2 regions of the Exiguobacterium sp. s91 genome follow, and region 1 is predicted to be linked to the other one. Evidence: riboswitches for the same ligand, from Rfam matches in the RefSeq annotation. Region 1 holds a riboswitch; the other holds the start of a gene.

Region 1 (5,861 bases):
AGCGGCTTTTGAATGATATCAGCGGAAACCTTCTGATCCATCGCCATCTCACCTGCTTTAGAGCTGACCGTTCCTTCCATGTGGAACGATTTGATGTCCTCTTGAGCGGCTGTCGCTTTCTTTAATAGCTCTGTGTTCGAGAGTTCCCCCGACTTCGTCGAACCAGATCCGCTGCCACTACCTGAATCCGTCTGTCCATCTTGGCATCCGGCTAGTCCAATCGATGCTGCGACAATCCCGGCTGCTACCCACCTTGTTTTCTTCATATTCATTTCCTCCTTTGTACGCGTTACCCTGATTTACGAAAAACATTGGAAAATGTTTCAAACTTTCTTTAGTAGACCATTACCGTTCTACTTCAAAACGAACCCTCAAATTTCAAATCTACTATTCTTTTTTTGAAATTTGGTTCAGTGTTCGTGAGATTCCCGCAAAAAAACAGGCTGATGGAAGCTTCCATCAGCCTGTTTCTGGTTCGTTAGATCGTCCGTAAAAGATTCGCCATCTCAATCGCAGAAACCGCAGCTTCATAGCCTTTGTTCCCAGCTTTCGTACCGGCACGTTCGACTGCTTGCTCGATTGAATCCGTCGTCAGGACACCGAAGATGATCGGTACGCCTGTGTCGCGCGACGCACTCGCGACACCTTTCGCGACTTCGTTACAGACGTAATCATAGTGTGACGTCGCTCCGCGGATGACGGCACCCAGCGTGATGACGGCGTCATATTTGCCGCTTTTCGCTAACTTTTCCGCGACGAGTGGAATTTCGAATGCTCCCGGAACCCACGCTGTATCGACAGCATCCGCTGCAACACCGTGGCGGCGGAAAGCGTCGTTTGCTCCTCCGACGAGTTTTGAAGTGATCAATTCGTTAAAACGTGCAGCGACGATTGCGACGCGTAGTCCTTCTCCTGTTAAGAAACCTTCGTAGATCATGATGTATGTCCTCCTTGGATATCGAGCCAGTGCCCGAGTTTCGTTTGTTTTGTTTTCAGATAACGTTGATTTTCAGGTTCAGCCGGTACTTGATGGGGCACGCGTTCGATGACTTCGATGCCTTCTTGTTCGAGCACCCGTTGTTTGTCCGGATTGTTCGTCATCAAGCGGATCTTCGTCACGCCGAGATCACACAACATGTTCGCTGCGACCGTATAATCACGCATGTCCGTCGGATAACCGAGTGCATGGTTCGCTTCGACCGTATCGAGTCCTTGTTCCTGTAACTCGTACGCTTTTAACTTCGCCATCAGACCGATGCCGCGTCCTTCCTGACGTAAATAGAGGACGGCTCCACCTTCTCGTTCGATCCGCTCGAGTGCCGCATCGAGTTGCGGTCCACAATCGCAACGCTTCGAACCGAAGACGTCCCCTGTCAGGCATTCCGAGTGTAGACGGACGAGCATCCCGTCGTGCGCTTCACCGGATAAGACAGCGACATGTTCTTTCTTATCTTGTGTCGTATAGCCAATCATCCGAAAGGCTCCGAACGTCGTCGGAAGCAACACTTCCGCCTCCCGCTTCAACGGTCGCTCGAGATACGCGACGAGTGCTTCGATCGTAATCAGTTTTAAATCATGTTCTTCCTTATAGAGAAGTAGATCATCGACCCGTGCCATCGTGCCGTCTTCCTTAATGATTTCACAGATGACGGCGATCTCATCGCTACCGGCAAGACGGGCAAGATCGACACCCGCTTCCGTATGTCCACGTCGCTCCCGGACACCACCCTCTTTGGCGATCAACGGAAAGATGTGACCCGGTCGTTTGAAACGTTCCGGTCCATCCGTCAGCATCCGCTGAATCGTTAGCGACCGTTCCTCAGCACTGATGCCGGTCTTTGCCTCTTCATGATCGATGCTGAGCGTGAATGCCGTTCCATGCGGATCTGTATTATTCGCTGTCATCGGAGCAAGTTCGAGTCGCTTTGCGATCCGCGGGCTGACTGGTACACAGACGAGTCCTTTTCCGTATGTGATCATGAAATTGATGTTTTCCGGTGTCGCGTGTTCCGCGAGCATGACGAGATCGCCCTCATTCTCACGATCCTCGTCATCGCAGACGATGATTGGTCGTCCGTTCTTCAAATCTTCTATCGCGTCTTCAATCAAGTCGAATCCGTTCATTACATGTCGCCTCCTAAGAATGCTGCCCAGTCCGTCTGCTTCTCATGCTGCGTGAAATGATAGAGATGTTTCGCCATCATGTCACACTCGATATTGACGACTGCGCCGCTTGCCAATCGATCAAACGTCGTCACTTGACGTGAGTGCGGAATCAATGAAATCGAGATCGTTTCCGGCGTGACGCGTTGCAACGTCAGGCTCGTGCCGTTGATCGCGATCGAGCCTTTCGGAATACAATACTTTTGCCACGATCCGACATCAAACGTATAAACCATCGCTTCTCCATCCGGTCGCCGACTGATCAGCCGCGCTGTTCCGTCGATATGTCCACTGACGAAATGACCGCCGAAACGACCGTCTGCCGGCATCGCCCGTTCGAGTTGCAATGGGCTTCCGACGCGGTACGTGCCGAGTGCCGTCGAACGGATCGTGTCATGGACGGCATCTGCTGTGAAACCGGTCGGACTCATCGACGTGACCGTCAAACAAATCCCGTCGACGGCGATGCTATCCCCGATCTTCGTTCCTTCGAGTACCTGGTGCGCCTCAATTTCAAGCGCTAACCCGTTCGGTCGCGGGATCTTTCGTTTTAAGGTTCCGACTTCTTCAATCAATCCGGTGAACATGTCGTCTCCTCCTTTCGGATGTACGTCAGATGGAGATCCGGTCCAACCGTCTCAACCTGGTCGATTTGAAAACGATCTTCGATATCGTGTTGACTATTCCACGCATCGCCTTCAAAAATCGATGGGGCTTGGTAGACTTCGATTCGGTCAACGAGATCTGCCTCAAGGAAAGCGGCTTGAATCGTCGGTCCACCTTCGATCAAAACACTGCGGATGTCTTGTTCGTATAAGCGTTTCAAAATCGCTTCCGGCGTCTCATACTCACCAACGAGAACCGTCACCTGATCGTGACTAATCCGAGGAACACTCGTCAGCCAGTAGGTTGGATTTTTACCATCACGGAAAACTTGGGCCGTCTCCGGGACCCGACCACGACGATCGACGATTACCCGAATCGGCTCGATGCCTGACGACGCGCGTAACGTTAGTGCCGGATCATCGACGAGGACCGTCTCACTGCCGACGAGGATCGCATCATGGCGACCTCGCAGAGCACGACCGTTCGCGCGTGCTTCTTCTGACGTGATCCAGCGCTGTTCACCTGTCGCCGCGATCCCGTTCATCGTCTGAGCGATTTTGACGGTCACGGTCGGACGTTTTCGTTCGATCGTCTTCCAGAATGCCGTGTAGAGGGCTTCTGCCTCATGTCGTAACAAGCCAACCTCGACTTCGATTCCCGCGTCCTGTAGTCGTTTGATTCCGGAACCAGCGACGATCGCATGTTTGTCTTCCGTTGCGACGAAGACTCGTTTGATTCCTGCTTGTAGAATCGCTTCCGTGCATGGTGGCGTCTTGCCGTGATGGTTGCATGGCTCGAGCGTCACGTAAAGATCGGCACCACGGGCGGCTTCCCCTGCCATCCGTAAGGCTTCGACTTCTGCGTGCGGACCACCGGCAAACCGGTGCGCACCAAAGCCGATGATGCGTCCTTGTTTGACGATGACACAGCCGACACTTGGATTCGGACTTGTTTGTCCGTGTAACATTTGTGCTAATTGCATGGCATAACTCATCATCTGTGACATCGCGTTCACTCCTTTCAAATGAAAAAAGACGCCCCTTGAAAAAGGGGCGTCTGTATAGAAGGGTTCACGAAATACACGGTTCGCTCCCTGCATTTTTTTCATGCAGAAAGAGACCATCTCCTGAAAACATTTTTTCAGAAAACGGCTTGAATCGTGTCGTTTCGTTCTTCTCCCATCCGGACTTTACCGTCGGCCCTGGAATCTCACCAAGTCAGCCATGATGCGTACATCACAGGTCGCGGGCTCGTCGATCAATCGATCGCATCACCGCCGGTTGGGATTTTCACCCTACCCCGAAGAACTGGATTATTGAGTTATACAATTTTAGCCTAGCATATCTTTTTCAAGAAAACAAAGCGCAAATGCTTCTGTCTTGTCTCTTTTTTGATTTCGCTCCAATTCTGTCACCCATCACCAATTCGTGATCGACCGCATCTCAAAAACGACCGGAGCACCTGATAGCAGTGCATCCAGTCGTTGTTTTCCGCTCATAAATATCCGTTCTTCCGATCGTGGAATTCTTGAGCGATCGCCCCGCGCGTCCGTTCATCAGCGAGGACGCGAAGCGCTGTCCGAGCGAGGATTTTCGCACCCGTGATCAAGGCTTCATCTCCAGCTTCTGAACGAGCCGCTTCTTTGAATGCTTCCGTATGCGCGACGAGATCGTCCGGACCTATCTTGATATACGGATGGATCGTCGGAATGACTTGACTGATGTTACCGGCATCCGTCGAGCCAAGACCCGGTCGTTCGTCTAAGTGGACCTTTTCACCAAGCGATTCTGCTTCTTCTTGGAACAGACGGTCGAACGTCCGGTTGAAGACGAGGTTATCGACTTCATTTTGGAAGGCGATGACGTCAAGTGTCGCCCCAGTCGCGAGTGCCGCGCCTTGGGCGACGGCTTTGATTTTTTCCGTGACGGCATTCAATCGTTCCCGTGTCGTCGCCCGGATGAAGAAACGTGCTTTTGCGTATTCCGGGATGATGTTCGGCGCATCACCTCCATGCGTGATGATTCCGTGAATCCGGACATCGTCCGGTAATTGCTGACGTAACGCATTGATTCCATTGAAGAGTTGAATGACAGCGTCAAGGGCGTTGATGCCTTCCTCCGGTGACGCCGCTGCGTGTGCCGGACGACCCGTAAAGGCAAAGTCGAGCGGATCGACCGCAAGGGAAGAACCCGTGATCCGTGTTTGTCCCGACGGATGGACCATCAAGGCTGCATCGATCCCTTCCAGCAACTGATGTTTGACGAAACTGCCTTTCGCACTACCGTTCGGTCCACCTTCCTCGGCTGGTGTTCCAAGGACAACGACACTCCCGCCGACTTCATCGAGCACTTTACTGAGCGCGATTGCCGCTGCGACGCTCGTCGTGCCGATGATATTATGACCGCACGCGTGACCAATACCCGGCAACGCATCGTATTCAGCAAGAAAGGCAATCGTTGCGCCTGGTCGGTCGCTCGATTTCTTCGCGAAGAACGCGGTATCGTGCCCCGCGACGCCGAGTTCTACTGTAAAACCTTCCGCTGTTAGACGCTCCGCATGGAGCCGCGAAGCAAAGAATTCCTCGTTCCCGATTTCCGGCGTTGCATGAATCCGATGACTTGTCTCAAGATACGATTCCCGTTTTTGTTCGATGTCCTGTTCAATCGTCTCTACCCATGTCGTGCGTACTGGTGTCGTCATACTGTCCACTCTCCTTTTGAAATTATTCGCCGATATCGCTCAATGGAACGAACGTCGGGATCGTACTGCCTTTATATTCTTTTTTGATGAAGGCCGCGACATCTTTTTGTTGATACAGCGATGCGATTTTTTTCAGTTCTTTTTTGTTCTTGTCTTCCGTCCGTGTCGCGATGATGTTGATGTATGGTTTTGCTGTCTCGTTCTCATGGACGATCGAGTCCTTGATCGGGTTGAAGCCAGCGTCAACGGCAATGCCATTGTTGATGATTGATGCCGCGACGTCCGGTAAGACGCGTGGCGTTTGCCCGGCGACGATCGGAACGATTTTCAGCTTTTTCGGATTCTCGACGATCTTATCGACCGAACCGTTGCCATCGAAGTCGTCCGGTAGC
Region 2 (5,861 bases), 400 kb from region 1:
AGGAAGTTACGGGGGATCCGGTGACGACGGCACTGGCTATGGAACGGATCGGTTTTTTAGTCATCGAAAGTGTCATCGACATCGGAAACAGTATGATTGATGGATTCATCATGCGGGATCCGGGAAGTTATGAAGATATCATTCTCATTTTAGAAGATGAGAAGGTCATCGATGGACCGCTCGCGACGAGTCTGAAGAAGCTCGTTGCGTTACGTACGTTGATCGTCCGGTCATTCACACAGTCGAGTATGGCGGAGATTCGGGCGGTACTTGAGACAGAGGAAGCAGAACTACGTCGTTTCCCGGAAGCGATTCGCCGGTATATCGAGACAGAACTCGGACCGGTGTCTGCATTTTTACCAAACGAGGAGTGAGTCAGGATGAAGGCAAAAGGCTATTTATTTGATTTAGATGGAACGATGTATAACGGAACGGAACCGGTAAAAGAAGCGGTCGAGTTCGTCAATCGTCTGCAAGCAGAAGGCATTCCGTATTTGTTCGTGACGAATAATGCGTCGATGACGGCAGAAGCCGTGGCGGAGAAATTACGCGGGATGGGTGTTCATTCCGATGCGAAACACGTCTTGACGAGTGCGATGGCGACTGGTCGTTATATCGCTGATTTATCACCGAAAGCGCGCGTCTATGCCATCGGTGAGACAGGACTGATTGATGCGCTTGAACGGGAAGGGTTAGACGTCGTCGCAACGGAAGCGGCAGATTACGTCGTCATCGGTCTCGACCGTCAGATCACATATGAAAAACTCGCTGTCGGGGCCCTCGCGATTCGTGCCGGTGCTCGCTTCATCTCGACGAACGGAGACATCGCCATTCCGACAGAACGTGGATTCTTACCAGGAAACGGTGCCTTGACGTCCGTCCTGCGCGTGACGACGGAGAAGGAACCGTTCTTCATCGGTAAACCGGAACCGGTCATGGTCGATATCGCAACGGAGATGATTGGTCTGTCAAAAGAAGACGTCATCATGGTCGGGGATAACTACCATACGGATATCCTATTCGGAATCAATGGAGGCATCCGGACGATGCACGTCAATTCTGGCGTCCATACACCTATCTTCATTCAAGGTCAGGATCGTCAACCGACATATATGGTCGATACGTTAGCCGAATGGATTCTATGAATCAAAAAATCCCGAACGAGAATTCGTTCGGGATTTCATGTATTAGAAGACTTGTTCGACTTCAACGACGCCAGCGACTTCTTCAAGAAGGGCACGTTCGATACCGGCCTTCAATGTGATCGTTGAACTTGGGCAGCTACCACAAGCTCCCATCAAACGGAGTTTTACGATTCCGTCTTCTACATCTACGAGTTCAACGTCTCCTCCATCACGAAGAAGGAACGGACGCAATTTTTCAAGAACTTCATTCACTTGATCAAACATTTCCATGCGTAAACACATCCTTTCGTATAGTTTCATTGTAACAGGGTTGAAAAATGTTCTCAATCTGGAAAACTTGTATACTAAAGAGGAGAAAATTGAAAAGGGGGACTTCAAGATGGAAATCACGGTTTACGGGACAGCGGTCACTTGTCCGAGTTGTGTCGGGGCACCCAGCTCGGAAGAGACGTTCAGTTGGCTACAAGCCGTCCTCGGGCGAAAATATGAGCAAGAAATGACGCTACGCTATGTCGATTTCGAGACAGCGACAGCGGATCAATGGACGGAAGCCTTAAAAGAGGATGTCTATTTTTATCCATTGATCGTGCTTGATGATGAGATGATTGACGAGGGGTACGTCAAGCTGAAGACGATCACGGCGGCGATTGATGCAAAGTTAAGTCAGACGGGATGAATGAAAAAGAGGTATCCCAAGATCGGGACACCTCTTTTGCTCATTTAATCTTTTTGTGTTTCCATAAGACACCGGACTTCAAGAGACGTGGGACTTTCCCCGTCAGAGCTTGCTTGCCCATGACGATCCCGAAACCGTCTGATTTTCCGAGCGATCCGAGCATCCCGCGCAGTTTGATTTCTGGCAGTTTCGGCAATTTCTTCCCTTGCCATTTCGCTTGCAAGACGTCGACGACTTGTTCTGCCTGATGTTCTGCGAGTTGACCGCTTGGCGCATAAGGCAAGCTGGCACAATCGCCGATGACGAAGACGTTATCGTATTCCGGTACGTGATGATGTTCCGTCAATTTGATCCGACCACCACTGTCTGCAGCAAAGCCGAGATCACGAACGACCTTGACCGGCTGCGTACCTGCCGTCCAAATCGTTAAGTCCGACGGGTACGTATCGTCGCCGTTTCGCACGTCGTCCGCCGTGACGAGCGTGACGTTCGAATTGTTGATGACTTCCACGTCATGCTCCTCGAACCATTCCTGGACGTAAGACGAGACTTTGTCGGATAAGAATGACAAGACGGATGGACCGCGGTCGAACAGACGAATCGTTAAATCCTTCCTGCTCTCATGCAGTTCACTGGCAAGTTCGACACCAGATAGACCAGCACCGACGATCGAGACGACGGACCCCGGTGACAGACCACAGATCGCTTGCTGTGTCTTGCGCGATTCTTCAAGTGTCTGGATGCTGTATGTAAACTCTTGAGCACCCGGAATGTTGTGGTATTTATCCTCGCAACCGAGGGCGATGATCAAGTCATCATAGAATAATTCTGATCCGTCTTGCAGGTGGACCGTATTCGTCTCTGGTGAGATTTTAATGACATGTCCATATTTATAAGTAAGATGTTTCCCCTCCGGAAATTCAATCCGGACATCCCGATCTGATAATGTACCTGCTGCGAGTGCGTAATATTCCGTTTTGAGTGCGTGGTACGGTAGACGGTCGACGAGCGTGACGGCAACTTCCTCGTCCTTGAATCGCTCACAAATCCGCATTCCACCATATCCTCCGCCGAGTACGACCAATTGCTTCATAACGTAAAATCCCCCTTAGTTCCCCTAAATCAGTCTGACCTTGTATAATACGACATGAGGCAGGTCGTTTCCTGCTTGAAGGAGGAAAAAAAGTGAATCCGATTATTGAATTTTGTATCAGTAACTTAGCGGCTGGTACACAGGTCGTCATGGAGCAACTCGAACGTGACCCGAACGTCGACGTCGTCGAATACGGTTGCCTCGGCTATTGCGGTATTTGTTCGCTTGATCATTTTTGTCTCGTTGATGGTGAGACGGTCGTAGGCGAGACGCCGGAAGAGTTGCTTGAAAAAATTTACCTAAAAATCGAAGAGAATGAGCTGTGAGCACGGACAGCCAAAAAATCCCCTCGTTCGTCTGAACGAGGGGATTCGTGTCCGTCAGCGGGCGCAGCTTTTCGGATCAGGCAGATTGTTGACGGCGCATCATCCATGGTCGTAGTTTCAAGAACAACGGAATGAAGAGTGCCGAGATGAACAACGCCTTGATGACGTTAAACGGTAAGATACCAGCTGTGATCGCTGTCCATTTGACAGCTGGATCCGCCATGTAGTCCATACCGAGGAACCATGCATACGCTGGAAGGATCAAGATATAGTTGAGAATCGCAAGACCGAGTGCCATCGTGATCGTACCAGCGACGAGACCAGTTGCGAGACCTTGTGTTGATTTCTTTTTATGGTAGAACCAGCTAACAGGAAGCACGAATGCGACGCCAGCAGCGAAGTTCGCGAATTCTCCGACCGGAACACCACTTCCGCGGAAGATGTAGTATAGCACGTTCTTCAGTGCTTCGACGATGACACCTGCGACCGGTGAGAACATGATCGCTGCGACGAGAGCAGGAACATCACTGAAGTCAATCTTCAGATAGTTCGGTAAGAACGGTAGTGGAAAATTGATAAGCATAAGAACAAATGAGATTGAACCTAACATTGACAGAGTGACCATTTTTTGTGTGCGTTTCATACGAGTATTGTCTCCTTTTGCTCGTTCCTCTCGATGAAGTATTGGCATGACTGCGTCCATAAAGAAACCCCTATTGATGAGATCAACAGGGGAGAAGTCCGCATTAAATAAACCTAATCGATTATTGCAAAAATCGATCAAATTCAAACTCATGCCGCCATCTTCTCCCATCCAGACTGTACTGTCGGCTCCTGAATTACACAGAATCAGCAAATAGCGCCCTATTCGCTCGCGGGCTTCAACTTAAGAAGAGTTGTTTACCGCCGGTCGGGAATTTCACCCTGCCCTGAAGATGGAACGATTATTTTGTTGTACATACCATTTATACAACGAATTCAAGATAGTTTCAAGCAACTAGGTTTCGATTCGCTCAGAAGTTGCGTATACTAAAGAAAAGGAAGGTGATGACATGATCCATTTAACGGAGGCAGCAGCGCTACAAGTCCAGGACATGATGGCGCAGGCACCAGCAGATGAACGGAATCTTCGGATGCTCGTCCAAGGTGGTGGATGTAGTGGTCTGTCGTACGGAATGGGATTCGACCAACAGAAAGAAACGGATCTCGTTTTCGAACAGCACGGCGTGACCGTCATCGTGGACGAAAAAGATTACCCGGTCGTCAAAGGACTGGAAATCGATTATAAACAGTCGATGCTCGGCGGTGGATTCACAATCACGAATCCGAATGCCATCGCAACATGCGGTTGCGGGACATCGTTTCGAACAGCAACGAACGCTGGGACACCGGGTGGCTGTTAATGAATCCAATCGTGGACATCGTCCACGATTTTTTTTATTGCTCATATACAGGAGACCTGTTCCATTGACTCGAAATATTTAAGAGAGTGAATGCTACTACGAACAGGGAGGGCTTCAGGATGAGAAAAGTATTGATCTTCGGGGGAACGCGTTATTTCGGACGACGGTTAGCGATTCGTTTAGCCGATTCGGGGGATGATGTGACGATCGTCACACGCGGCGAGCATACACCACCAGTCGCGAAGGGCTTGACATTTTTCAAAGGGGACCGGACGTCAAGTAGTACGATGAAGGACTTAAGCCAACAGCACTGGGATGTCATTTATGACAACATTTGCTTCACGCCGTATCAAGCCAAGCTTGCGATCGATGCGTTTGAAGGGAAAGTCGGACGCTATGTGTTGACGTCGACGATGTCTGTCTATGAAGGCGGTGGTGCGAACATCACGGAGCGTGCCTATAATCCGTTTCCCGGGAAATATGACCTCGAGAAGGAACATGGATATGGCGAAGGGAAACGCCAAGCGGAGAGTTATTTCTTCCAACGGGCGACGTTCCCAGTCGTTGCCGTCCGTTTCCCGGTCGTCCTCGGACCAGATGATTATACGGAGCGACTCGTCTTTCATATCAAACGGGCGCTTGACGGTCGTCCAATCGTCGCTGAAAACAGCTATGCCAAGATGGGCTACATCTCAAGTTACGAAGCCGCTGCCTTTCTTGAGTGGTGTGGTCGTTCGGAAATGACGGGACCAATCAACGCTGCGAGTGACGGTGTCTTATCGATTCAAGATCTGATGGATAAGATCGACCACGTTGCGGGAACGACGAGTCAACTCGTTGCAAAAGGAGAAGATGAATCGCCGCTTGCAACGGAACGTGATTTCTATATGGATACGACAGCTGCAAAACAAGCAGGCTATCTGTTTCAACATATCGATGACTGGCTCGATCGTTTGATTGAAGAGGAGGTGCGCAATCACCAATGATGCAGTTGATGAAACCGACTCTTGAATGGGAAATGGAGTACCGCGCTTTTTTAGAAGACTGGCGAGAATCGGGCGAAACGATCGTGCCGGAAGCAGTCGGAGACACATATGAACCACTTGGCGCTTATTTCGCGGAACTTAAGGAAATGGAGACGACGGTCAGACCGGGTCTCGTCACCCATACGACGTACTGGATGGTCGACGGGCAACGAATCGTCGGAGCGTTGAACTT

The links. A riboswitch is a leader RNA that binds a small molecule or an ion and turns the genes downstream of it on or off. The one in region 1 is predicted to bind FMN.
Region 2: another riboswitch for FMN. It lies ahead of KNQ06_RS02395 (ECF transporter S component); the one in region 1 lies ahead of ribD (bifunctional diaminohydroxyphosphoribosylaminopyrimidine deaminase/5-amino-6-(5-phosphoribosylamino)uracil reductase RibD).

What each region holds. Positions count from the first base shown of each region.
Region 1 is NZ_JACSMZ010000001.1:73,383-79,243, reverse strand. It holds gene KNQ06_RS00450 (DUF6612 family protein) at 1-266, opposite strand, end outside; gene ribH (6,7-dimethyl-8-ribityllumazine synthase) at 479-937, opposite strand; gene ribA (GTP cyclohydrolase II) at 934-2,124, opposite strand; gene ribE (riboflavin synthase) at 2,124-2,750, opposite strand; gene ribD (bifunctional diaminohydroxyphosphoribosylaminopyrimidine deaminase/5-amino-6-(5-phosphoribosylamino)uracil reductase RibD) at 2,735-3,775, opposite strand; FMN riboswitch at 3,936-4,080, opposite strand; gene KNQ06_RS00425 (M20 family metallopeptidase) at 4,264-5,469, opposite strand; gene KNQ06_RS00420 (MetQ/NlpA family ABC transporter substrate-binding protein) at 5,492-5,861, opposite strand, start outside.
Region 2 is NZ_JACSMZ010000001.1:473,565-479,425, forward strand. It holds gene KNQ06_RS02365 (DUF86 domain-containing protein) at 1-374, shown strand, start outside; gene KNQ06_RS02370 (TIGR01457 family HAD-type hydrolase) at 381-1,145, shown strand; gene KNQ06_RS02375 (NifU family protein) at 1,188-1,415, opposite strand; gene KNQ06_RS02380 (DUF1462 family protein) at 1,525-1,821, shown strand; gene KNQ06_RS02385 (NAD(P)/FAD-dependent oxidoreductase) at 1,862-2,914, opposite strand; gene KNQ06_RS02390 (YuzB family protein) at 3,007-3,240, shown strand; gene KNQ06_RS02395 (ECF transporter S component) at 3,317-3,883, opposite strand; FMN riboswitch at 4,039-4,181, opposite strand; gene KNQ06_RS02400 (HesB/IscA family protein) at 4,293-4,643, shown strand; gene KNQ06_RS02405 (NAD-dependent epimerase/dehydratase family protein) at 4,763-5,629, shown strand; gene KNQ06_RS02410 (GNAT family N-acetyltransferase) at 5,626-5,861, shown strand, end outside.